Regions from separate parts of the Mesorhizobium sp. M0563 genome, predicted to be linked through region 3. Evidence: predicted binding sites of a transcription regulator. Region 3 holds the regulator's gene; each other region holds the start of a gene.

Region 1 (8,148 bases), on a different contig from region 3:
AAACTGGTATCCGTCATGGACGCAAGGCTGGTCGCTGTCAATGCGGTCCCTGCAAAGTGATCGCCAGTAATGGCCGGTGAGCAGAGGGCTAATGAACCGGCTCCAACAAACGGAACGCCAATGTCGCAGATGCAGAACGTCGAAAAGCAGCTTCGCGAGATGATCCTCGGGCTCGAGATCGGTCCCGGCGAGCGGCTGACGGAGCGCTGGGTCGAAAGCCGCTTCGGCGCCTCGCGCACGCCGGTCAGGGCGGCGTTACTGCGGCTCGAGACCGAAGGCCTGATCTGCCGCGACGGCCGCGGCTGGACGGTCTCGCCCATCAATCTTGCCGAGCTGGAGCAGATCGCCGTCTATCGCGAGGCGGTCGAGGTCGCGGCAGTCAGGCTGACTTGTGCCTTGCAGGACAGGGGTGCCGTCGAAATCATCGAGGCGATGCTCGATTCCTGCGACGACCAGACGCCGCGCGAGGAATGGCATCGTGTCGGCATGGATTTTCATATCGAGCTGGCGCGCCTGTCAGGCAACGAGTTCCTGTTCAGAGCGGTTCGTGATGCGATGACGCGCCTGTCGCGCGCCCGCTGGCTCGAGGTTCGCGACGAGGCAGCGCTTGGCCGTGCCTGGGCCGAACACCATGACATTCTGTCGGCGGTGCGGGCCGGCGATGCCGACGGGGCCGCCTGCCTGCTTTCATCTCATATCGACGGTAGCCGCGACCGGCTGGTGACGTCGTTGCGCAACGACCGGCGCGGCCTGCGCGCCAGGGGATTTGCCGTCGTCGCTTGAGTGAGGATCGGCGGCCATTGATCACGAAAAAGGCAGATGAGCGAAGAAAGCTACTTTCGGTCTCGCTTCGCAAATGCCGATGGCGTAAGAGCGGCGATGGAAAACAACCGATTTGACACACCCGTGACCGTCAAGGGCGCGGCGGGAAGCAATCAGCTCTTGCGTACGGCCCGCGAGGCTTCCGACTACCTCCTCAACAATTGGCCCGGCAAGCGCAGCCCCAAGCACCGCGAAGCGCTGCAAGCCTGTCATGATGCGCTGGCCGGCGACAAGCCGGCCATGAACGCAAGACGGGCCTTCATTGCCGCCGCCCGCGAAGTGAACGTCTTCGTCAGCGACAAGGCGCCGGCCTGAGGCATAGCGGGGACTTGATCGAGACCCGGGCCGCCTGACAGGCCTGATATCATCACTCGGCCGTTTCGGTGTTGGTTTGGGACTCGCTTTCGCCCTCGGGCTTCGAGCGCTCCTTGGCCGCGACCTTGGCAGCCTGCTTTTCCGCCTTCTTGGCAGCCTTCTGCCGGTCGCGTTCCTTGCGTTCCTGACCGTAGTTCGGTGCTCGTGCCATATCGTTTCCTTTCATTGTGCTTGGCCTTTGCCTAGGAGCATTGGGCCACAAACACAACACCGCAAGGCACGATCGGCTCCATATCTCGTCGCAGTCCGGGGAGCCCCGCTTCAGGGCGTTTTTTCAGGCGCCGTCCCGGTCGAGGACGAGATCGGCGGGCCCGAACCGGTCCTTTGCCGTGAATTGCTGGTGCCAGTAGGGATAGAGCACGGGCGGCCCGCTGACCACGTCGAGGCGTGTGCGCTCCTCATCGCCGAGCACCAGGCTTGCAGCAGCGATATTGTCCTTGAAATGCGCTTCGGTTCGTCCGCCGATCACCAGCGAACTGACGGCGGGCCGGCCAAGCAGCCAGGCAAGCGCCACCTGCGCCGCCGACACGCCGTGGTTGTTGCCGATATCGATCAGCACGTCGACGATCCGCCACAGCCGGTCCTCGTCGCGGATCGGCGGTTCCGACCAGCCACTGAGCTGGCGGGCGGTCGGCTGGTCACGGTGGTATTTGCCGGACAGCAATCCGCCGGCGAGCGGGCTCCAGACCAGCACGCCGAGCCCTTGGTCGACCGAGATCGGCAACAATTCATACTCGGCCTCGCGGGCTTCCAGCGTGTAGTGGATCTGCTGGGTGACGAAGCGCGGCTGGTGATGACGGTCACTGATACCGAGCCCCTTCATCACCTGCCAGCCGGAATAATTGGAACAGCCGACATAGCGGACCTTGCCCTGCGCGACCAGCGTGTCGAGCGCGGCGATGGTTTCCTCGAGCGGTGTCAGGCCATCCCACTCGTGCAGGAAATAGATGTCGATGACATCGGTCCTGAGGCGCTTCAGGCTCCTCTCGCATTCGCGGATCAGATGATAGCGCGACAGGCCTTCATCATTGGGGCCTTTGCCGATCCGCATGCGCGCCTTGGAGGCGATCAACACGTCGCCCTTGCGCTTGCCGCCGAGCGCCTCGCCGATGATCTCCTCCGACACCCCGTCCGAATAAACGTTGGCGGTGTCGATGACGTTGATGCCGGCATCGATGCAAAGGTCGATCATCCGGCGCGCCTCGTCGAGGTCGGTCTTGCCGACCGCCGAAAACGCGCCGCCGCCGCCGAACGTCATGGTGCCCATGGTCAGCGTCGAAACCTTCAGCCCGGAACGGCCGAGAGTGCGGTATTCCATGTCGTATCCTCATGATTTTATCGGGAAAGGGCGTTTCAAACGACAGCCCTGAATGAACCGGGCATTTGTAGGATAATTCGTTCCGCTTGTCGCCCGTGTTGCAGGGCAACATCGATCACATCTTACGGATTGGACGCGCAGCCAGCGCAACAGCGGCTGCAATAAAACCGTCATTGCCGGCCTATACTAACATCGGTTCAGCGCTTCGATTTCCGGCCGCCGGGCCGGGCGGCAGAGCGCCTGACAGCGGCCGACACGGCCTGTAAGCGGAGCAGCGCAAATGACCGAGATAAAACAGAATTCCCCGGCCAGGGACTGGCTGGAAGCGGAACTCGCCGACACGCTCGACGAAGATTACGAGCTGGAAATCTCTGAGCCGGCGCTGTCGATGGAGATCGCCAAGATCTATAAGAATGCGCATCCGCCATCGATCGACCGCCTGCAATATTTTCGCGATCTGATCACGCTGCAATCCGAATTGATCAAGCTGCAGTCCTGGGTCGCCTATCACAAGAAGAAGCTCGTCGTGGTATTCGAGGGCCGCGACTCGGCGGGCAAGGGTGGCGTCATAAAGCGCATCACCCAGCGGCTCAATCCGCGCATCTGCCGCGTCGTAGCACTACCGGCGCCGACCGAGCGCGAGAAGTCGCAATGGTATTTCCAGCGCTACGTTCCGCATCTGCCGGCCGGCGGTGAGATCGTGCTGTTCGACCGCTCCTGGTACAACCGCTCCGGCGTCGAGCGGGTGATGGGCTTTGCCCAGCCGGATCAGGTCGAGGAGTTCTTTCGCGACGTGCCGGATTTCGAACGCATGCTCCTCCGCTCAGGCATTACGCTTGTCAAATACTGGTTTTCGATCACCGATGAGGAGCAGCAGATGCGCTTTTTGATGCGCATCCACGACCCGATGAAGCAATGGAAATTGTCGCCGATGGACCTCCAGTCGCGCGTGCGCTGGGAGCAGTACACCAAGGCCAAGGAAGAAACCTTCGCCCGCACCAACATCCCGGAAGCTCCCTGGTTCATCGTCGAGGGCAACGACAAGAAGCGGGCGCGGCTGAATTGCATCGACCATCTCCTCAAGCAAATGCCCTATGAGGAGGTGCCGCACGAGGAGATCACACTACCGGAGCGCGTCTTCAATCCCGAATACGAACGTCAGGTGCTGCCGCGCGAACTGTATGTGCCGGAGAAATACTGACTAAAGCAGCGAGGAGGGGCGCTGCCTCCGTGGGCAGCGCCCTGCAACAAGCTAGGCGCGCTCGATGATGACATGCGTGGCCTTCGGCGTCGCGACCTGCTCGCTGCAGCGGTAGCCGAGCTTGGGCATGTCGATGCCGGCAAAAAGGCTCTCGCCTGCGCCGAGCAGGACAGGTGAGATCGCCAGATGCATCTCGTCGATGAGCTTTTCCTTGAGATACTGCCGGATCGTAGAAACGCCACCGCCCAGCCGTACATCCTTGCCGTCAGCCGCTGCTTTCGCCTTCTCCAGCGCTGAGTGGATGCCGTCGGTCACGAAATAGAAGGTCGTGCCGCCCTCCATGACAATGGGATCCCGCTGATGGTGCGTCAGCACGAAGACCGGCACGTGGTATGGCGGATTGTCTCCCCACCAGCCTTTCCAGCTCTCGTCAGGCCACTCGCCGCGGATCGGCCCGAACATGTTGCGGCCGAGGATCCAGGCGCCGACATTCTCGAAGCTGCGCGCGGCGAACGCCTCGTCAGTGTCCGTGGTCCCGCCATCCTTGCCGAGAACCATCTTGCGGAAGGTGCGGGTGCCGAACATCCATTCGTGCAGGGCTTCCCCGCCAACACCCAGCGGGTTCTTCAGGTCTTGGTCGGGACCGGCGCCGAAGCCGTCGATCGACAAGGTGAAAGCGCTGACGCGAAGTTTGGACATGAGAGCCTCCTTGATAACCAATTGTGAGATGCAAGCAGTTATCGGGTAGCTTAACTGATTGCATTTTGCAAGCGGTTTTTTGAATCGCCGGGGCCAATCGCTTCCAAATCATGTTGGAATGACCAATCTCAATGTTGGCGCCGCCCCTCATCCGCCTGCCGGCACCTTCTCCCCGTATAGTGACGGGGCGAAGGGGCTGGCCGCAACCTCGGCGATGGTTTTGCAACGCTGGAGATTGGCGAAATCTTTTGCGAACGCGTCTTTCTCCCCGTCACTATACGGGGAGAAATGCCCGGCAGGGCAATGAGGGGCAGCGCAAACCTGAAGCGATTGCCTGCGGTGGCCATGTCGCGCTTTGGACGAAGGAACGTTACTCGATGTGGGCGCTACGGAGGCGCATCACCCCTTCAGCATCTCAGCCACTTCCGGCGCGAAATAGGTCAGGATGCCGTCGCAGCCGGCGCGCTTGAAGGCCAGCAGCGATTCAAGCATCGCCTTTTCCCCGTCGATCCAGCCATTGGCGGCGGCGGCCTTGATCATCGAATATTCGCCCGACACTTGATAGGCGAAGGTCGGCATCTGCAACTCGTCCTTCAGCCGGCGGATGATGTCGAGATAGGGCAGGCCGGGCTTGACCATCAGCATGTCGGCGCCCTCGGCGAGATCCTGCTCGGCCTCGCGCACCGCTTCGTCGGAATTGGCGTGATCGATGTAATAGGTCTTCTTGTCGCCCTTGAGCAGGCCGGCGGTGCCGACCGCCTCGCGGTAGGGGCCGTAAAAGGCGGATGCGAACTTGGTCGCATAGGACATGATCGCTACATCCTGAAACCCATTGGCGTCCAGCGCATCGCGGATGGCACCGATCCGGCCGTCCATCATGTCCGAGGGGGCGATGATGTCGGCCCCTGCCGCCGCCTGGATGACGGCTGCTGCCGTCACCTGCTCCACCGTTTCATCATTGACGATAATGCCGTCGCGCAAGATGCCGTCATGGCCATGCGAGGTGAACGGGTCCAGCGCCGCGTCGGTGATGATGCCGATCTCCGGCACCGCGCGCTTGATGGCGCGGGTGGCGCGGTTGATGATGTTTTCCGGATCGAGGATGTGCGAACCGGTCTGATCGCGCAGGCCGAGCTCGACATTGGGGAAAGTGGCGATCGCCGGAATGCCAAGCTTAGCCGCGCGCTCAGCCTCCTTGACGGCGAGGTCGAGCGACAGGCGGAAGACGCCGGGCATGGCGGCGATCGGTTCGCGCACTTGTCTGCCGTCGACGACAAAGATCGGCCAGATCAGATCGTCGACCGAGAGCCGGTTCTCCTGGACAAGGCGGCGCGACCAATCGGCCTTGCGCATGCGCCGCAGCCGCCGGCTGCCGGTGATCTCGTCGACGCTGCGCGCGCCGGCAGGCTTTGCAGGGGTGAATTTGTTCATCGCCAAAACTCCGGATCGGGCGACTTTTACCACGAGCCTCCGCTGCTGACCAATGCGACACGATTGTGCCAGCGGTCCTGTCGGGCGCTATTCTGGTTGGCCATTGCCTGACAGGATCTGCGCAGCACCCCGCATGGCGACGCGGAATGCCTCGTCGAAGTTGACGCCGCGCACTTGCCACTTGTAGGTCTTGCCGGCCATGGCAAGCCGCCAATCGGCGATCCAGCCCAACTCCTTGTCGCTCCAGACTAGGCTGCCGGCCAAGAGCTCTTGGTTGCCGACAGTTCTCGCCAGCAATTCGGGTGAGAGCGCACGCACCTGTTCGAAAATCGCCCCGGTTTTTACCAGAGCGGCCTTGCTTGGAATGACGATCTTCATCGCCAACGGTCCGGCTGCCGATTGAAAGGACTCTGCCATATAGGGGCGTTCGTCTCCGTCGCTCGCCAAGACAAAATGCTGGCGTGCATCTTGCACAGCCAGCAGTACCGAGATGATCGGCCGCTCGCCGAGCCACGGCTTGCTGCCGAGCTCAGCAAGCACTTTATCGATCACCGGCGGCGTGTACTGGCAAGTGAGATCGTGCGGCCGGTCGTACGTGCCTTGATCATCATGATTGGGGATACCTTCCATGCGATCGCGATAGCGGAAGCTGCGGACGAAGCTGCCGGCCTTGTCGCGCAGTGCTGTCATCTGAGGTTTCGCCGGCAGGCGCTGGTCGCCGGATACCCGCACCAGCACTTTGTCGAGGCAGACCTTGAAGCCGGCCTGACGATGTTCTTCTCCCTGGCCATTGACGATGGTTTGCGACTGGTAGAGTTCTGCGAGGCTTGTCGCCAAGGCTGGATGGCCAGCCAGGCAGGTGCAGACTAACCCGATTGCCACCAGTGCAAGGCGCGAAAATCGAATCATAGACGACGTCCCCGTCGGTGCCGCGTTGCAACGCGCCTGCCATGACTTTTTCGTCATTACTGCCTGTAGCCGTCGATTGTTAGCACCGGCTTCCGGTCCGGGCCAGAGGCTGCGCTGGCGTGCCCGCCATTGACGCGGCCATGCGCCACGCTTTAGCACTTCACTCCCGGCGGGCGGGGAGGGATTCTCTGGCGATGGATTTTGGCGGAGGCGACGAGATTCGCTTCGAAAGATTGGGCAGGGCCGGCGTCGTCACGCTGACGCGGCCGCAGGCGCTCAATGCCGTGACCCACCGCATGGTCAAAGCGCTGGACAAGGCGCTGCGCAGCTGGGAGCGTGACGACGGCGTTGACGTCGTTGTCGTCAAGGCCGAGGGCAGGGCGTTTTCGGCAGGCGGCGACATCCTTCATATCTACGAGGCCGGCCGGGCAGGAAAGCCTCCGGTCGATTTCTTCGCCGACGAATACCGGCTGAACGCCCGTATCGCCCGTTTCAAAAAACCCTATGTCGCGCTGATCGACGGCATCGTCATGGGCGGCGGCGTCGGCATCTCCTTCCATGGCTCGCAGCGGGTGCTGACCGAGAACGCCCAGTTCGCCATGCCCGAGGTCGGCATTGGCTTTTTCCCGGATGTCGGCGCCAGCCATCTGTTGCCGGATCTCGGCGGCAGCTTCGGCATGTATCTGGCGCTGACCGGCAACCGCATCCGCCATGGCGATGCTTTGTGGTCGGGCCTGGCCACGCATACGATCAGGGCGGAGGATCAAGCTGGCTTTCTCGACCGGCTGGCGGCAAGCGGCGACCCGGAATCGGTGCTGCGCGGCTGCTTCGTCCCGGCCAAACGCGAGACCGACAGGCCGACGCTCGAAGTCATCGCCAGGCATTTCGCGCAGCCGTCGCTGGCCGATATCGTCGCCAGCCTGGAGCGGGCAGCCACTGCCGACGAGTTCGCGGCAAAGACGCTGGCCACCATCCGCACCCGGTCGCCGACCAGCCTGCATGTCGCCTGGCGCCAGATCAGAGCCGGGCAGACGTTGTCGATGGACGAGTGCATGAAAATGGAGTTCCGTATCCTCAACCGCATGCTTGCCGGGCACGACTTCTATGAAGGCATCCGTGCTGCCATCATCGACAAGGGCTCGACGCCGCAATGGCGGCCGACAGGCATCGATAAGGTCAGCGCCGTCGACGTCGATGCCTATTTCGCACCGCTCGGCGAACGGGAACTGAAGCTGTGAGCGAGGTCGCCTCGAGACGCGTGGTGCTGCAGCCCTCGACGGTCGAGGTCATCTTCGCCTGGTTCCAGCGCGTCATCGCCGGCTACTGCCTGCTGTTCGGCATCTTGTACTGGATCCGGCTGATCGGCTTTTACCCCGGCCCGTTGTGGCGCTTC
Region 2 (8,148 bases), on a different contig from region 3:
ACGCGCGAAGCCCTCGAGGCCGTCGTGCCGGCGCCGCTGGAAATCGACGAGCCGCTGGTCAAATACGAGTTCATCCGCATGCCGGATTCTACCGGCTTCGGCGATTATACCGAGACCGGGCAGGTCATCCCGGTCCGCTTCCAGGGCCAGCATGGCACCTATGTCCACTCGATGTTTCTCGACGACGATGCACCGATTGCCGGCGGACGCGAGCTCTGGGGCTTTCCCAAGAAGCTTGCCAGCCCGAAGATCGTGCATGAGGGCGAGGTGGTTGTCGGCACCTTGCATTACGGCAGCGTTCTGTGCGCCACCGGCACGATGGGCTACAAGCACAGGCCGGCCGATCACGGCCAGATTCTCGCCTCGCTCGCGGCGCCCAATTTCCTGATCAAGATCATCCCGCATGTCGACGGCACGCCGCGCATTTGCGAGTTGGTGCGCTGTCACCTCACCGACGTGACGTTGAAGGAGGCCTGGACAGCGCCGGCGGCGCTCGATCTCAGGCCCCATGTCATGGCCGACGTGGCGCGGTTGCCAGTGCTCGAGATCGTCTCGGCGGTTCACTTCATCGCCGACCTGACGCTCGGCCTTGGCGAGGTGGTTTACGACTATCTCGCCGGACGCGAGCGGTCAGTCAGTCCAAATCTGGAGGCATTCAGCCGTGCTTGAACGCAACACCAAGAGGGCCGTCGCCACCATCGAGGAAATCTCGGCGCAGTACGACCGCGTCGCGCTGGTGTTCCAGGGCGGCGGTGCGCTGGGCGCCTATCAGGCCGGGGTGTACCAGGCGTTGGCCGATGCCGGCTGCGAACCGACCTGGTTCTCCGGCGTGTCGATCGGTGCGATCAATGCAGCGATCATAGCCGGCAACGAGCCGAGCCGCCGGCTGCAGCGGCTCGAGCAGTTCTGGCAGACAATCTCCGGGCGCAAGATCTGGGCCTATACGCCGGAGGGCGACGTCTACCGGGACATCCGCAACCGCACCAGCTCGTGGATGACGATGACGATGGGCCAGCCCGGCTTTTTCAAGCCGCGCCATCCCAATCCGTGGTTCGAGCAGCCAGGCACCGAGGGCGCTACCAGCTTCAACGACACCGTCGAGCTTAAAGAGACGCTGGAGAGCCTGATCGATTTCGACGTGCTCAATGACGGCAAGAAGCGGCTCAGCGTCGGCGCGGTCAATGTCAGGACCTGCAATTTCGTCTATTTCGACACCGAGAAGGTGCGCATCGGGCCGGAGCACGTCATGGCAAGCGGCGCGCTGCCGCCGGCCTTCCCGTCGATCCTCATCGAAGGTGAGCATTATTGGGACGGCGGCATCGTCTCCAACACGCCGCTGCAGTATTTGCTCGACCAGGAAGAGGACCGCAGTTCGCTGGTGTTTCAGGTCGATTTGTTCAGCGCCCGCGGCGCCTTGCCGCGCGGCATGGCCGATGTTCTGTCACGGCACAAGGACATCATGTATTCAAGCCGCACACGCCAGAATACCGACAACTTCCAGCGCATCCATGCGCTGAAGATGAAGCTGCTCGATGCGCTGAAGCGCGTCCCCGTCGAGTTACTGAAAGAAGGGGAGCAGGAATTGATCGCGGACTATCGGATGCCGGCGTGGTCAACATCGTCCACCTGATCTACCAGCACAAAGGCTATGAGGGGCACGCCAAGGATTACGAATTCTCGGGCACCTCGATGCGCGAGCATTGGGAGATGGGGCTGGAAGACACGCAGCGGACGCTGCGCCATCGCCAATGGCTGACACTGCCGACCAATGTCGAGGGCGTCGCCATCCACGACCTGCACCGCGAAGATCCGACTTAAAGCGCGCCGCGCGCCTGACCGGCCTCAGAACCGCAGTTTGGCGCCGGCGCGCAGCAAAAGCCAGTAGAACAGGCCGGTCGCGCCGACCGCGAGCAGCATCGTCAGGATGAAGCCGCTGGGGCTGTCGGTGAATGGCAGCCCGCCGGTGTTCATGCCGAATATGCCGACGATCAGGGTGCCCGGCAAAAGCAGCGCGCTCATCACCGCCAGCGCCTTGAGGCTGCGGTTCGATTCGTCGGCAAGCTCGGCCGCAAGCTCCTCCTGCAGCAGCCTTGCCCGGTCGTTGATCATGACGACCTCGCGGTCGAGCCGTTCCAGGCGGGCAGCAAGCCGGCGCAGAACTTCATGTGCGCCGGCGGAAAGGTTCCAGGCGGAACGGTCTTCATCCTGGAAAAGTGCTGCCAGGGCCGAGATCGGCCGATGCAAGGATACGACAAGGCGGCGCACATCCTTCAGCTGTCGTCTTTCGTCGGCAAGTCGCTCGGTCACGAGATGGTCCTCGACCGCATCGAGCCGCTTCGTCGCCGCGGCGAGCCGCAGGCTGGTGGTCTTGCAAAAAGCCATGACCAGCGTTTCGAACAGCTCGAATGCTGTGGCGGGCCGCAGCCCCGCGGCAAGGGCGGTGTGCACTTCCTCCACCGCCGCCAGCGGATGGCGCCGGCCGGTGACCAGCAGCCGCTCCGAGACCGCAAAATGCAATCTGCCGATGGTCGTCGACTGATGGGCGATCTCGCCATGCAGGTCGGCGGAAATGCCGTGGACGACGCCATTCTCATGCGCCAGCACCAGGCTGTCCTCATGTCCTTCGAGGATTGCGTGAGCCGACGCCGGCAGCGCGCAGGCATGGCTGACCCAGGAATGGGCGCGCCGGTCGACAAGGTCGACATGCAGCCAGACCCAGCCGTCCAGTGAGGCCAGCGCGGCCTCTATGTCCCGGGGCGCCAGCGATTCGGGAGCTTTGCCGGGAGCGGCATGATAGGCCCAGACCAGCCCGGGGGCATGATGCTGGTCGTCCGCGGCACGCAATGTCAGATGCGATGCGTCATTCATGGCCGCCGCCGAGACAATGCACGTTCAGGATCCGGGCGGCGCCGGCGCCGGCGCCGCGACATTCTGGCCAAGTCCTATCCCCGCTCAGAATATCTGGCGGAAGATGACGAACAGCACGAAGGCAAGACAGATGGAGACCGGAAGGGTCAGTATCCAGGCCATCAGCATGTTGCGCACTGTCGACCATTGCAGGCCCGAGCCGTTCGCCGCCATGGTGCCGGCAACGCCCGACGACAGCACATGGGTGGTCGAGACCGGCAGGCCGAGATAGTCGGCCGATGCGATGGTCGCCATTGCAACAAGCTCTGCGGACGCACCCTGGCCGTAGGTCAGATGGCTTTTGCCGATCTTCTCGCCGACGGTGACGACGATGCGCTTCCAGCCGACCATGGTGCCGAGGCCGAGCGCCAGCGCGATGGCGACCTTGACCCAGAGCGGGATGAACTTCGTCGCGTTGTCGACCGCCTTGTGATAGGTCGTCACCGCCTTCAGGTCGTCGACCTCCATCGGCAGCAGCTTCTTCTTGTCGATCAGTTTCAGCGCTTCACCGATAAGATAGATGTTGTTGCGGGCGTTGCTGACCAGCGTTGTCGGCAGCTTTTCCACGGACGGATAGGGCGACAACATTGCGCTAGTGTCGTGGATGAAGCTCTGCAGGGCAGGCGTGGTTTCGTCCTTCCAGGTCTTGGTGCGAACGGCGTCACCGACCACGGTTGCCGCGTCGGTCACGGCGACGCCGGGCTTGACGTATTTGCCGAGTACCGTTTCGACCTGCGTCGCTGCGGACTTGTAAGCTTCGAGATAGTTCACGTCCGGTGTGCGGTTGAGCGCGAAGGCGGTCGGCACCACGCCGATCAGGATGAGCATGATGAGGCCCATGCCCTTTTGCCCGTCATTGGAGCCGTGGGCAAAGCTGACGCCGGTGCAGGTGAAGATGAGCAGCGCCCGGATCCACAGCGGCGGCGGAGCGCTCGACTTCGGCGCCTCGTAAAGCTCGCGGTTCCTGACCAGCAGCTTCATCACCAGAAGCAGCAGCCCAGCCAGGCAAAACCCGACCAGCGGCGAGATCAGAAGCGACAGGCCGACATTGCTCGCCTGCGACCAGTCGATGCCGCTGGTGATGGAACCGGCCGGCGCCGTGAACTGGTTGGCGAGGCCGACGCCGATGATCGAACCGATCAGCGTGTGCGAGCTCGAGGCAGGCAGGCCGAGATACCAGGTTCCGAGGTTCCACATGATCGCTGCGACCAGCAGCGCAAAGACCATGGCCAGCCCGGAGCTCGATCCGACCTGAAGGATCAGTTCGACCGGTAACAGCGAAATGATGCCGAAGGCGACCGCCCCGCTGGCGGTGAGCACGCCGAGGAAGTTGAAAAAGCCGGACCACATCACTGCAAGCTCGGCCGGCATGGAATGGGTGTAGATCACCGTTGCCACCGCATTGGCGGTGTCGTGAAAACCGTTGACGAATTCGAAGCCGAGCGCGATCAGCAGCGCCAGGCCAAGCAGAATCCACGGCACCGCGACGGTGCTGGTCAGGTCCTGGCTGAGCGCGTAGCCGACATAGGCAAGGCCGCCCAGGATGATGACGGCAAAGGCCGGCAGAAACCATTTGCCGGTGCTGTTTGGCCGGTCGAGCGGATCTCCGGCCTTGGAATTCCTGCTTCGCTGGAAACAATATCGACCATACCCCACTCCTCTTGCGTTGCAGCAAAGAATGGGAGGACGCTATGTCGGCACAATGAAGCCTGTGTGACGGCAGAGCACTTTGAGATTGGAGCAGATAGTGCTGGACGGTGGTTCCTGATCTATTCCGCGATCTCCAGCAGGGTCGATATCAGCAACCGGCGCTCGTCGGCGGAGAGAATGTCCGAACCGAACAGGTTCATGCTGCGAAGCCCTTCGATAGCGAGATAGCAGACCAGCAGCGCCTTGAGATTCGGCGTCTCCTCCTTCAGCCGCTCGAACACTTGCCGCCTGAACGATTTTATCGGCGTCAGGAAATCGGGATCCTCGGCAATCGCCGAAAATATCCAGGTCGCCGACGGTTTCGACTCCTCGGCATGCTCGGCCGAAAGCCTGATATAGGCCGCAAGCGGGCTCTCACCGCTGACGCCGTTGGTGCGGGCGGCCTCAAGCGCCTGTTGGAACGCGCTGAGATAATCCTCCACCAGCGCCTGCATCAATTTCGCCTTGGTCGGGAAATTGTAGAGAAGACCACCCTTCGACACGCCGGCACGGCTGGCGACCGCATCCAGCGACAGGCTGCCGGGACCCGTCTCGCGCGCCACGTCGGCGGCGGCGGCGAGGATCTTCTCGCGCGAATTTGTTCTGCGGGCCTTCATCAATCGTTCCCCATTCATTAGCTTAAGCGGAATTGACAAGACCGTCCAGACGGTACAGTAAGATTGCCGTCATTTGAAATTGGGACCAGTCACAGGTATGTGTTCCGGTCATCCGACCGTTATGCTGGGCCATGGCCGAGGGGACTGTTCGTGATCAAGCGCTTCATCATCGCCTTCATTCTGCTCGTGCTGGTGTGCGGCGGCATCGTCGGCTTCAACCTGTTCCGCGACAATGCGATCAAACAGTTTTTCGCCACCATGAAGCCGCCGGCCGCGACCGTGTCGACGGTCATCGTCAAACCGATGTCCTGGACGCCCGGCGTCGAGGCGATCGGTACTGTCAGTGCCGTGCGCGGCGTCGACCTGACCGTCGAAACCGCGGGTATCGTCAAGGACATCCAGTTTCATGCCAATCAGAAGGTCGCCGCCAACGCCGTGCTGCTGCAGCTCGACGATGCCGTCGAGCGGGCCGACCTCGTGGCGTCGAAGGCGCAAGCCACATCCGACCAGACGACGCTGATGCGCGCTCTTGAGCTGCAGAAGCGCGGGGTCGGCACCGACGCTACGCTGGACACGGCGCAGGCGGCAGCATCGGTCTCCTCCGCGCAGGTAAACAAGCTGCAAGCGGTGCTCGACCAAAAGCAGTTGACGGCCCCTTTCAAGGGCACCGTCGGTATTCCGAAAATCGACATTGGCCAGTATCTCACACCCGGCACCGCCGTGGTGACCTTGCAGGACATGGACACGATGCGTGTCGATTTCACCGTGCCGGAGCAGCAGCTTCCGCTGCTGAAGATCGGACAGACGGTGCGGCTGGGCATTGGCGGCGGCGACATGCCGTTCGCCGGCATCATCCGCGGTATCGATCCGAAGATCGACCCGACGAGCCGGCTGGTGACGGTGAGGGCGGAGGTCGCCAATCCTGAAGGCAAGCTGACGCCCGGCCAGTTCGTCCAGGTGCGTGTCGAACTGCCGGAGGAGAACAACGTGCTGGCGCTGCCGCAGACTGCGCTGACCTCCAGCCTGTACGGTGACTTCGTCTTCGTGGTGCGCCCGGCCAAATCCGCAGAAGTCAACGGCGCGGCTCCCGAGGCAAAGCCGGAAGAAAAACCAGCCGCGGATGCTGCCACGCCCGCTGCCGAAGCACCCGCGGCAAAACCCGAAGAAAAGCCGGGCGCTACCCCAGCCAAACCGGCAGCGGAAGCCAAACCGGCAGCGGAAGAACAGAAGCCGCAGCTCGTGCTCGCCCAGGTGTTCGTCAAGCCAGGCCGCCACAACGCCGGCCTGGTCGAGATCCTGGAAGGCATCCAGCCCGGCGACGAAGTCGTTACCGCCGGCCAGAACCGGCTCTCCAACGGCATGTCCGTTGCCGTCGACAACACAATCGATCCGAGCAAGCCGGGGAACCAGCAGGCAGCCCAGCAATGAGCTTTTCCGACCTCTTCATCCGCCGCCCGGTCCTTTCGACCGTGCTTGCCTGCATGATCCTGCTTCTGGGTTTTCAGGGCATCTTCAACCTTTCGATCCGGCAGTATCCAGAGGTTGAAGAAACGGCCATCACGATCACCACGGCCTATCCCGGCGCCAGCGCCGACCTGATCCAGGGGTTCATTTCCGCGCCGATCGCGCGTGCTGTCGCTTCGACCGAAAACATCGATTATGTCACGTCGGCGAGCCGGCCGTCATCCAGCACCGTGACAGTGCAGATGAAACTCGGCTCCGACCCCGACGTTGCGCTGAACGAAGTCCTGTCGAAGGTTCAGAGCGTTCGCGGCGATCTGCCGGACGAAACCAAAGACCCGGTGATCGTCAAGGGCACCGGCCAGCAGTTCGCGATGATGTACATCTCGATGCAGAACCCGAACATGACGCCGGAACAGCTCACCGAATATATCGAGCGCGTCGTGCGGCCGCGTATGTCGACGGTCGAAGGTGTTGTCGACGTGCAGATTTTCGGCGCCGCCGAATATTCGATGCGTGTCTGGATCGACCCGATCAAACTGGCGGCGCGCGGTGTGACGGCGGCGGAAGTGCTGACCGCCATTAACGAATCGAATTTCCTCTCCGCGCCCGGCGATACCGAAAACGAATATGTGGCTTCCTCGATCACGGTTCGCTCGACCCTGCAGACGCCGGAGGCTTTCGCTGCCCTTCCGCTCCGCTCGAAAGACGGCAATGTGGTGAGACTGCGCGACGTGGCCCGCGTCGAACTCGCCGCGGTGAACACCGACACCAGGGTCACCTTCAACGGCAAGCCCGGCATCTTTCTCGCCATCTTTCCGACGCCGGCCGCCAATCCACTGACCACCGCGGCGGCGATCCACAAGATTGTGCCGACGATCCAGGAGACGCTGCCGCTCGGCATGACGATCGAGATCGTCTATGACTCGACCGAGCAGATCAGCGCGTCGATCGAGGAGGTGTTCAAGACCATCGGCGAGGCGGTCGCCATCGTCATCGTCGTCATCCTGCTCTTCCTCGGCTCGTTCCGCTCGGTGCTGATGCCGATCGTGACCATTCCGCTGTCGCTGATCGGCGTCTGTTTCCTGCTGTTTTCTTTGGGTTATTCGATCAACCTTTTGTCGTTGCTGGCCATGGTGCTGGCGATCGGACTGGTTGTTGACGATGCCATCGTGGTGGTGGAAAACATCCACCGCCACATGGAGGAAGACGGCTTGTCGCCGATGCAGGCGGCTTTCAACGGCATGCGGGAGATCTCTTCCGCCGTCGTCGCCATGACGATAACGTTGGCCGCCGTGTTCGCGCCGCTGGCCTTCACCGGCGGCCTGACAGGCGCACTGTTTCGCGAATTCGCAGTGACGCTTGCCGGCTCGGTGGTCCTTTCGGGTGTCGTTGCCCTAACCGTCACGCCGATGATGTCGGCACGCATCCTGAGGGCCGGCTCGCACAGCCGCTTCCAGCGCATTGTCGACAA
Region 3 (8,148 bases):
ACCAGTCGACCTTGAGCGCACCGACTGAATTGCCGGTTTCGCCATGCTTCAGCGCATTCGTCGCCAGTTCGTGAAAGACGAGGCCGAGTGCCTGCGTCGTCTTTTCGTCGAGAAGAACCTCCGGTCCCGACAACAGCCCTTCAGGAAGCTCGCTTCCGAACACCTGGCCAAGCTCGATGCGCAGCAGGTCGCCGAGATCGGCTTTCTGCCAGCGTGAGCGCGTCAGCATGTCCTGGGAAGCCGCCATCGCCTGCAGCCGAGCCGAAAATGATGCCGAGAACTCTTGGACGTCGGCGGTGTGCGATGCTGTCTGGCGCGCGATTGCCAGCACCCGCGTGATCGAGTTCTTGATGCGATGCTTCATCTCCTGCAGCATCAGGTCTTTTTCCAGCAGGCTCTTTTCGGTCGTTTCGTGAAGCAGCGAGACCGCCTCATAGGCCCGCTCCTGATAGCGGGCCACCAGCGCGATGGCGCCCGCAAGCAGTAGCCCGAACAATCCGAGCATCACCGGAATGGCACGCGAGGAAGGTTGCGAGAAAGCACTTGTCGGCCTGAACAGGACGACCCACGGCCGACCGGCAACGGTGATCTTGCGGGTGATCAGCAGCCTGTCGCCAAGGGCTGAAACAGGCGGCGTTTCCGACTGGAACAGCAGGTTGTCACTGTTCACAGCGCCGTCATAGATTTCGGTGTTGACCGGCAACAGAGGTGCCCGGCTGAGCGCAGCCTGGAACAGGTCCCGGGAGCGGAAGGCCGCATAGAGGAAGCCGGCAGTCGAAGATCTCGATGCGTTGACGGCGTCCGGCGCGGTTTCGACATTGAGCCGGACGAAGACGAGGAACCCGGTGAAGGTCTGCGCGGCACCCGTATCCTTGCCGAGCTGCACGAGCCCGCTGGCGTGCAGCTGGTCGTCGACCATCGCCTTTTCGATCGCCTCGCGCCGCACCGGCCCGGTGAACATATCATAACCGATGCTGGATTTATTGGACGGGTCCAGCGGCTCGAACAGCACGATGGGCGTACGCCACGGCAAGTTCGTGTCGGGATAGATCGGATGGCTTGCGCCGTGATCGTGCAGGATATCGCGCTCGACCGCCGCCTCGTTTTCAGTTTTCGCCAGGCGGAGGAAGCCGATGCCGCGCAGGCCGGCGAAATTATTGTCGATGTCGAGCGCGTTGAAGAAAGCCTTGAACTCGCCTTGCGAGATACCGCCATTGCGCGCATCGAACAATGCCCGGGTTGAGCGCAGCAGCGACAGGTCCAGGTCGATGCGGCTTTCGATCCGGTTAAGCGCGTCGTCCGCCGTCGCCTCGAATTTTATACGGGCGGCTTCCTGGGTGGCAAAATAGGCAAAACCCGCCATCGTCAGGCTGATCAGCGCGACGGCGATGAAAGCTACGGTCGGAAAGAGTTTCTTCAATTGCCGATACGTCCCGTGGACGGTTCGGCATCTTTATGGGCAACTCCCGACGCCAACACAATGGCGAGACCAAAGCATGGTGACTGCTGGCACATTTTGGCGACTTGTGATTAGCCGGCTAATTCTCGTTCAGGCCGCGATCTTCAGGGCGCCCGGCCCTGGGATGGCGCCGGGCGGGCACTTGCCGAGGATGATCATACCGAGCACCTCGTCCTGGGTGACATCGGTCGTGCGCGCCGTGCCGACAACCCGACCGTTCTTCATGACGCAGACGCGGTCGGCAAGCTCGAACACGTCATGGATGTCATGGCTGATCAGGAAGATGCCGATGCCGTCGGCCTTGAGCTGCCTGACCAGTTCGCCGACCTGTGCCGTCTCCTGCGGCCCGAGTGCCGCTGTCGGCTCGTCCATGATCAGGATGCGGGCGTTGAACAGGATGGCGCGGGCGATCGCAACCGACTGCCGCTGGCCGCCCGAAAGCTTTACCACCGGCTCCTTGAAGCGTTGGAAGCGCGGATTGAGCCTGCCCATCACCTTGCGCGCCTCAGCCTCCATGGCGACGTCGTCGAGCGTACCCCAGCCGGTCATCAGCTCACGGCCGAGAAACAGGTTGGCAGCCGCGTCGACATTGTCGGCCAGCGCCAGCGTCTGGTAGATCGTCTCGATACCGTACTTCTTGGCGTCGCGGGGATTGGAGATCGAAGCCTCCTCGCCGTTGACGAAAATCTGGCCCGCATCGCGCTTGTAGGCGCCGGACAGGATTTTTATCAACGTCGATTTGCCGGCACCGTTATGGCCGAGCAAAGCCATCACCTCGCCCGGAAAAAGATCGACCGAGGCATCGTCGACGGCGCGAATGCCGCCGAAGGCGATCGAGATGTTGCGCATGTCGATCAGCGGCGTGCCCGTGGGAGCGGTCCTGTCTGCCATGCTCGTTCTCCTCACTAGACCCGTTTGCGATAGACGGTATCGAGCCACACCGCGACCACCAGCACGGCGCCGACAACGATGCTCTGCAGCGGCGAATCGATGCCGAGCAGCACCATGCCGGATTGCAGCGACTGCATCAAAAGCGCGCCGAGCATGGCGCCGAGCACCGTGCCGGAGCCGCCGGCGAGCGACGTGCCGCCGATCACGGCCGCCGCGATGACCAGCAGCTCGTCCAGGGTCCCCAGCGCATTAGTCGACGCGTTGAGGCGCGCCGATGCGATCGCCGCACTGATCGCGGCCAGCACGCCCATGATCATGAACACCTTCATGGTGACCCAGCGTGTGTTGATGCCGGCGAGTTCGGCCGCTTCCGGATTGCCGCCTATGGCAAAGACATAGCGGCCGAAACGGGTGCGTCTGGTGATGAAGGTCATGACGATGCCCGCGGCCACGGCCATCAGCACAGGTATGGCGATGCCGTGGGCGATGAACAACCCGCCCTCGGGAACGGTGATGCCGTTCTGCTGGGCATATTGGCGTACGATGCCGACCGGCCAAGGATAGGAATTGGCGATCCACACGGCGCCGAGGATGGCGGCGCAGGCTATCACGCCGAGCAAGCTTTCCGCCCAGACAGGGCGCAGCGGAAAGTTGAAGCGCTTGCGCTGCGAGCGGCCGTTGAAGAGCATGAAGGCAACGGCCGCGCAGGCGAGGACACCGACGATCCAGCTCCAGGTGGCGCCGATCGAGCCCCGTGGTCCGCCGCCCATCAGCTGGAAGGTCCTGTCCAGCGGCGCAACGGTGCGCCCGCTGGTGATCAGCCACGCCATGCCGCGCCAGACCAGCAATCCGCCGAGCGTCACGATAAAGGCAGGAACCTGGAGATAGGCGATGATGAAACCCTGAAACGCTCCGATAGCCAGGCCGAGCACCAGGCCGGCGGCCAGTGCGATGACCCACAGCCAGGGGCTGCCAAGCTGAAATCCCATGATGCGGACGAGGAATTCGGCCTGCGCCACGCCCATCACCATGCCGATCACGCCTTCCACGGAGCCGACGGAAAGATCGATGTTGCGCATCACGATGACCAGCACCATGCCGGTCACCATGATCGCCACCGACGAGGTCTGCACCGAAAGGTTCCAGAGATTGCGCGGCGTCAGGAAGAGCCCGCCCGACAGTATGTGGATCCCGACCCAGATGACCAGCAGCGCGCCGACCATGCCGAGCATGCGCGTGTCGAGTTCGGTTGCCTTGAGAAATCGGGCAACGACGCCGAGCTCCGATTCCCGCGCCCGGTCTGCCGTCGAGCTGTCGACCGGCGTGTTGGAAGTCGTGTCGGTCATGATGTTTCTCCCGCCGGGTTGCCGTCTGCCGCGGATGCCGGAAGCAGCCTAGAAGTTATCCGCCGGAAGCGGAAAAACAATTCTTTCTTGAAAAAACGCCGCGGCAAGCGGCCGCGGCGTTCGGACTTCTCGGAAACTCGGATCAGTTGCAGACCGGAACAGCGCCCGCCGCCACGCCCGCGCAGACCTCTTCTTTCTTGATCCAGCCGGCGTCGATGACGACGTTGAGGTTGTCCTTGGTGATGGCGACCGGGGTCAGGAACAGGGACTTTACGGTGTTGCCGCCGGGCGTGGTGAAATCCTTCACGCCGGCAATGTCGGTCATCTGCTTGCCGTCGGCCAATTGTGAGGCGATCTCGGCGGCGTTCTTGCCGAGCTCGCGCGCGTCCTTCCACACCGAGACCGTCTGTGTGCCGAGCGCGATGCGATTCAGCGCGGCGTGGTCGCCGTCCTGGCCCGAGACCGGAACCGATCCAGCCAACCCTTGCGCCGTCAGTGCGGCGACGACGCCGCCGGCAGTGCCGTCGTTAGCGGCGACCACCGCATCGACCTTGTTGTCGTTCGCGGTCAGGAACTGTTCCATGTTCTTCTGGGCGTTGGCCGGCAGCCAGCCGTCGGTATAGGCCTCGCCGACATTCCTGATCTTGCCGCTGTCGATGGCGTCCTTCAGCACTTCCATCGAACCGGCAAAAAGGAAATCGGCATTCGGATCGGCGCCCGAGCCCTTGATGAAGACATAGTTGCCTTCCGGCTTCACCTTGAACACGTCGCGGGCCTGCATGCGGCCGACTTCCTTGTTGTCGAAGGTCAGGTAAAAGACGTCCTTGTTCTCGATCAGCCGGTCGTAGCCGACAACCGGAATACCTTCGTCCAGCGCCTTCTGCACGGCCGGCCCTATCGCCGAGGCGTCCTGCGCCAGGATGATCAGTGCGTTGGCGCCCTGCGAGATCAGGCTCTCGACGTCGGTGAGCTGCTTGCCGGGGTTGGACTGTGCGTCGGCGGAAATATACTTGTCGCCTGCGGCCTCGATGGCCGCCTTCATTGCGGCTTCGTCGGTCTTCCAGCGCTCTTCCTGGAAGTTCGACCAGGAAACGCCGATGACCTTGTCCTTAGCCTGCGCCACCGACGCAAGCGCCAGCGTCATGGCGACACCCGCCAGAATGGCGGTCGTGAATTTCTTCATCATATCCTCCCTGCGCCGCGTACGGCGTGACCAATTGGCCCCAAAGGCCAGCTTAGAGGCGCTAATTTTTTCGAGCCTCGAAAAAATACTGGCCCGATCTCCCGCTGCTGTCAACATCGATTCTGATGGATTTTGATGTTGCTGCGAGTTTTTTCGAGCTTCGGAATAAACGATGACAGCGCCACCTGCATCTGACACTATTTGCCTCATCTGACACTATTTGTCGGCATTACCGACGGCTTCCGGTTCATGAGCGGCCGCGGCAAACCGGGAGGAAAGCAAAACGATGTCGGTCGGAATCCGCCATGACGATTTGCGCCGGCGCAACCGGGCGATGGTGATCTCGGCCGTGCGCCGGGCCGGCCAGCCATCGCGTACGGAGATCGCCGCAACCACCGGCCTCAGCCATTCGACCATATCGGCGATCTCCTCCGACCTGATACGGGAAGGCATCCTCGCCGAGAGCAAGGCAAGCGAACCCGTTTCGTTGAAACGCGGTCGTCCGCAGGTCGGCCTCGCCCTCAATCCGGAAGCGGCGGCGGTGCTGACCGTGGTGTTGTCGCTGAATTTCCTGTCGGCCGCCATCATCGACTATGCGGGGCAGGTGGTCGCCGAGGAACAGCGCCGGCTGGACACGCTGACCATGCCGCGCGACGAACTGATCCGCGAATGCATGGCCATCGTCCGGCGCCGGCTGGACGATCCAGATCTTGACGTCCGCAGTGTCGCCCGCATCGCCCTGGCGATTCAGGGAATTACCGACTCCCCTGCACGCGCCATGCTGTGGTCGCCGATCACGCCCCAGACGGACATCGCCTTTGCCGACATGCTGGAAGATGAATTCGGCATCCCGGCCACGGTGGAGAACGACTGCAATATGATGGCGGTGGCTTTGCGCTGGCGCGATCCGGATCGCTATCGCGACGACTTCATCGCCATCCTGCTTTCGCACGGCATCGGCATGGGGCTGGTGTTGAAGGGCGAGCTGTTCACCGGCACGCATTCCTCGGGCGGCGAGTTTGGCCACATGATCCATCGTCCGGGCGGCGCGCTCTGCCGTTGCGGGCGGCGCGGCTGCATCGAGGCCTATGCCGGCAATTACGCCATCTGGCGCAACGCCACGCAGATGAGCGAAGACAGCCAACCGGTCGCCGACGTCAGCGACGCCGACATGCGCGCGCTGGCGGTTCGGGCGCGCGAGAAGGACGGGCCGGAACGCGATGCCTACCGCAAGGCCGGCGAAGCGCTGGGTTTCGGTCTCGGCTCGCTGTTCGCGCTGATCGATCCGGCACCGGTCGCAATGGTCGGCGCCAGTGCCGCCGCCTTTGATCTGATCGAGCCGGCCTTGCGGAAGGCCATCGCCCAGACCGCCGGCGGCCAGCATTCGGGCTCGATCTCCTTCGATACCGAGCCGAACGAATTGCCGCTGATCCGCGAAGGCTGTGCAATGCGGGCGTTAAGCTTCGTCGACCAGCAGATTTTCGCGCCGGGCGCGCAAATGAGGCCCGGCGTCAGAAAGAACGTAGCCTGACTGGGCGGGTCAATCTTCCCTGATCGCGTAGCCGGCACCGCGGATGGTGCGGATGACATCAGGCATGCGGCCGTTGTTGACGGCTTTGCGCAGCCGCCCGACATGCACGTCGACGGTGCGTTCGTCGATATAGATCGTCTCGCCCCAGACATTATCGAGTAACTGGCTGCGCGAGAAGACGCGGCCCGGATGCCGCATCATGAATTCGAGCAACCGGAATTCGGTCGGCCCGAGCCGGATCTCGGTCTTCTTGCGATACACCCTGTGCGATTCGCGATCGAGCACGATGTCGCCGACCTTCAGCACGCTGGACAGCACTTCCGGCTTGGCGCGGCGCAGCAGCGCCTTGACCCTGGCCATGAATTCCGGTGTCGAAAACGGTTTGACCAGATAGTCGTCGGCGCCGGTCGAAAGACCGCGTACCCGGTCGCTCTCCTCGCCGCGCGCGGTCAGCATGATGATCGGCAGCCGTTCGGTTTCGGGGCGCACCCGCAACCGGCGGCAGAGCTCGATGCCGGAAACCGCTGGTATCATCCAGTCGAGCACCAGAAGATCGGGCACATTCTCCTGCAAACGGATCTCGGCTTCGTCGCCGCGTGTCACCACCTCGACCTGGTAGCCTTCGGATTCGAGATTGTAGCGGAGCAGCACACCCAACGGCTCCTCGTCCTCCACCACCATTATGCGTGGTGCGATCATCGGCTGGGCACCCCCATCATGTCGCCGGTGCGGACATTGTCGTTTCGTCTTGCTTCGGACGATTGACCGGCAATTGCTCGCCGGTCAGCACATAATACGCATTTTCGGCGATGTTGGTGACATGGTCGCCGATCCGCTCCAGATTCTTGGCGCAGAACAGCAGATGCGTGCAAGCGGTGATGTTGCGCGGGTCTTCCATCATGTAGGTCAACAGTTCGCGGAACACCGACGTATATTTGACGTCGATGCGCTCGTCGGCGGCGCGTAGCTTGGCCAACGCGGCCGCATCGCCTGCAGCATACTCCTCGATGACGCCCTGCACCTGGATGAGCACCAGCTGCGCCATCGCATCGATGGAATGCGATAGGTCGCGCGGTGTGACGCTAAGGCCGACCGCACTCACACGCTTGGCGATATTCTTGGCAAGGTCGCCGATGCGTTCGAGATCGCCGGCCATGCGGATCGCCCCGACGACATGGCGCAGATCGTGGGCCATCGGCTGGCGCTTGGCGATCAGGGTGATGGCGCGGTCGTCCAGTTCGCGTTGACGCGCATCCATGATGGCATCGTCGGAAACGACGCGTTGCGCCAGCACGTTGTCAGAATTCAACAGGGCCTTGGTCGCCCCGCCGACCATCGAACCGGCGAGGTCGGCCATGTCGCGGATCAGCTTGCTGATCTGCTCGAGATCCTCGTCGAAAGAAGCGACTGTGTGTTCGCCCATGGTCCTGTCCTCATATGCGTGATCGGAACGGCTCAGCCGAAGCGGCCGGTGATGTAATCCTGCGTGCGCTTCTCGCGGGGCGACGTGAAGATCTTCTCGGTCCGGTCGAACTCTACCAGTTCACCCAGATACATGAAGGCGGTCTGGCGCGATACGCGCGCCGCCTGCTGCATGTTGTGGGTGACGATGACGATCGTGTAGTCGGCTTGCAATTCGTCGATCAGTTCCTCGATCTTGGCGGTCGACAGCGGGTCGAGTGCCGAAGCCGGCTCGTCGAGCAGAATGACTTCCGGCTTCACCGCCACGGTGCGGGCA

The links. The regulator PhoB, encoded in region 3, activates phosphate uptake and scavenging genes when phosphate is short. The targets are predictions, from matches to a motif close to TGTCATNNANCTGTCAT.
Region 1: the regulator PhoB is predicted to act here: its motif matches at 2,673-2,689, upstream of ppk2 (polyphosphate kinase 2).
Region 2: the regulator PhoB is predicted to act here: its motif matches at 4,610-4,626, upstream of NKI50_RS26385 (inorganic phosphate transporter).

What each region holds. Positions count from the first base shown of each region.
Region 1 is NZ_JAMYQV010000018.1:89,402-97,549, reverse strand. Features, by position in the region: gene NKI50_RS22005 (GntR family transcriptional regulator) at 121-783, shown strand; gene NKI50_RS22000 (DUF982 domain-containing protein) at 880-1,137, shown strand; gene NKI50_RS21995 (hypothetical protein) at 1,190-1,348, opposite strand; gene NKI50_RS21990 (aldo/keto reductase) at 1,472-2,515, opposite strand; gene ppk2 (polyphosphate kinase 2) at 2,796-3,716, shown strand; gene NKI50_RS21980 (dihydrofolate reductase family protein) at 3,768-4,415, opposite strand; gene hemB (porphobilinogen synthase) at 4,815-5,846, opposite strand; gene NKI50_RS21970 (DUF2066 domain-containing protein) at 5,934-6,755, opposite strand; gene NKI50_RS21965 (enoyl-CoA hydratase/isomerase family protein) at 6,950-7,993, shown strand; gene NKI50_RS21960 (DUF6163 family protein) at 7,990-8,148, shown strand, end outside.
Region 2 is NZ_JAMYQV010000026.1:31,521-39,668, reverse strand. Features, by position in the region: gene NKI50_RS26400 (acetoacetate decarboxylase) at 1-669, shown strand, start outside; partial or broken gene NKI50_RS26395 (patatin-like phospholipase family protein) at 662-1,818, shown strand; gene NKI50_RS26390 (transporter) at 1,843-2,868, opposite strand; gene NKI50_RS26385 (inorganic phosphate transporter) at 2,953-4,563, opposite strand; gene NKI50_RS26380 (TetR/AcrR family transcriptional regulator) at 4,677-5,213, opposite strand; gene NKI50_RS26375 (efflux RND transporter periplasmic adaptor subunit) at 5,364-6,641, shown strand; gene NKI50_RS26370 (efflux RND transporter permease subunit) at 6,638-8,148, shown strand, end outside.
Region 3 is NZ_JAMYQV010000010.1:51,713-59,860, forward strand. Features, by position in the region: gene NKI50_RS14930 (CHASE domain-containing protein) at 1-1,420, opposite strand, end outside; gene NKI50_RS14935 (ATP-binding cassette domain-containing protein) at 1,550-2,350, opposite strand; gene NKI50_RS14940 (sugar ABC transporter permease) at 2,365-3,696, opposite strand; gene xylF (D-xylose ABC transporter substrate-binding protein) at 3,839-4,879, opposite strand; gene NKI50_RS14950 (ROK family protein) at 5,166-6,410, shown strand; gene phoB (phosphate regulon transcriptional regulator PhoB) at 6,420-7,109, opposite strand; gene phoU (phosphate signaling complex protein PhoU) at 7,126-7,833, opposite strand; gene pstB (phosphate ABC transporter ATP-binding protein PstB) at 7,866-8,148, opposite strand, start outside.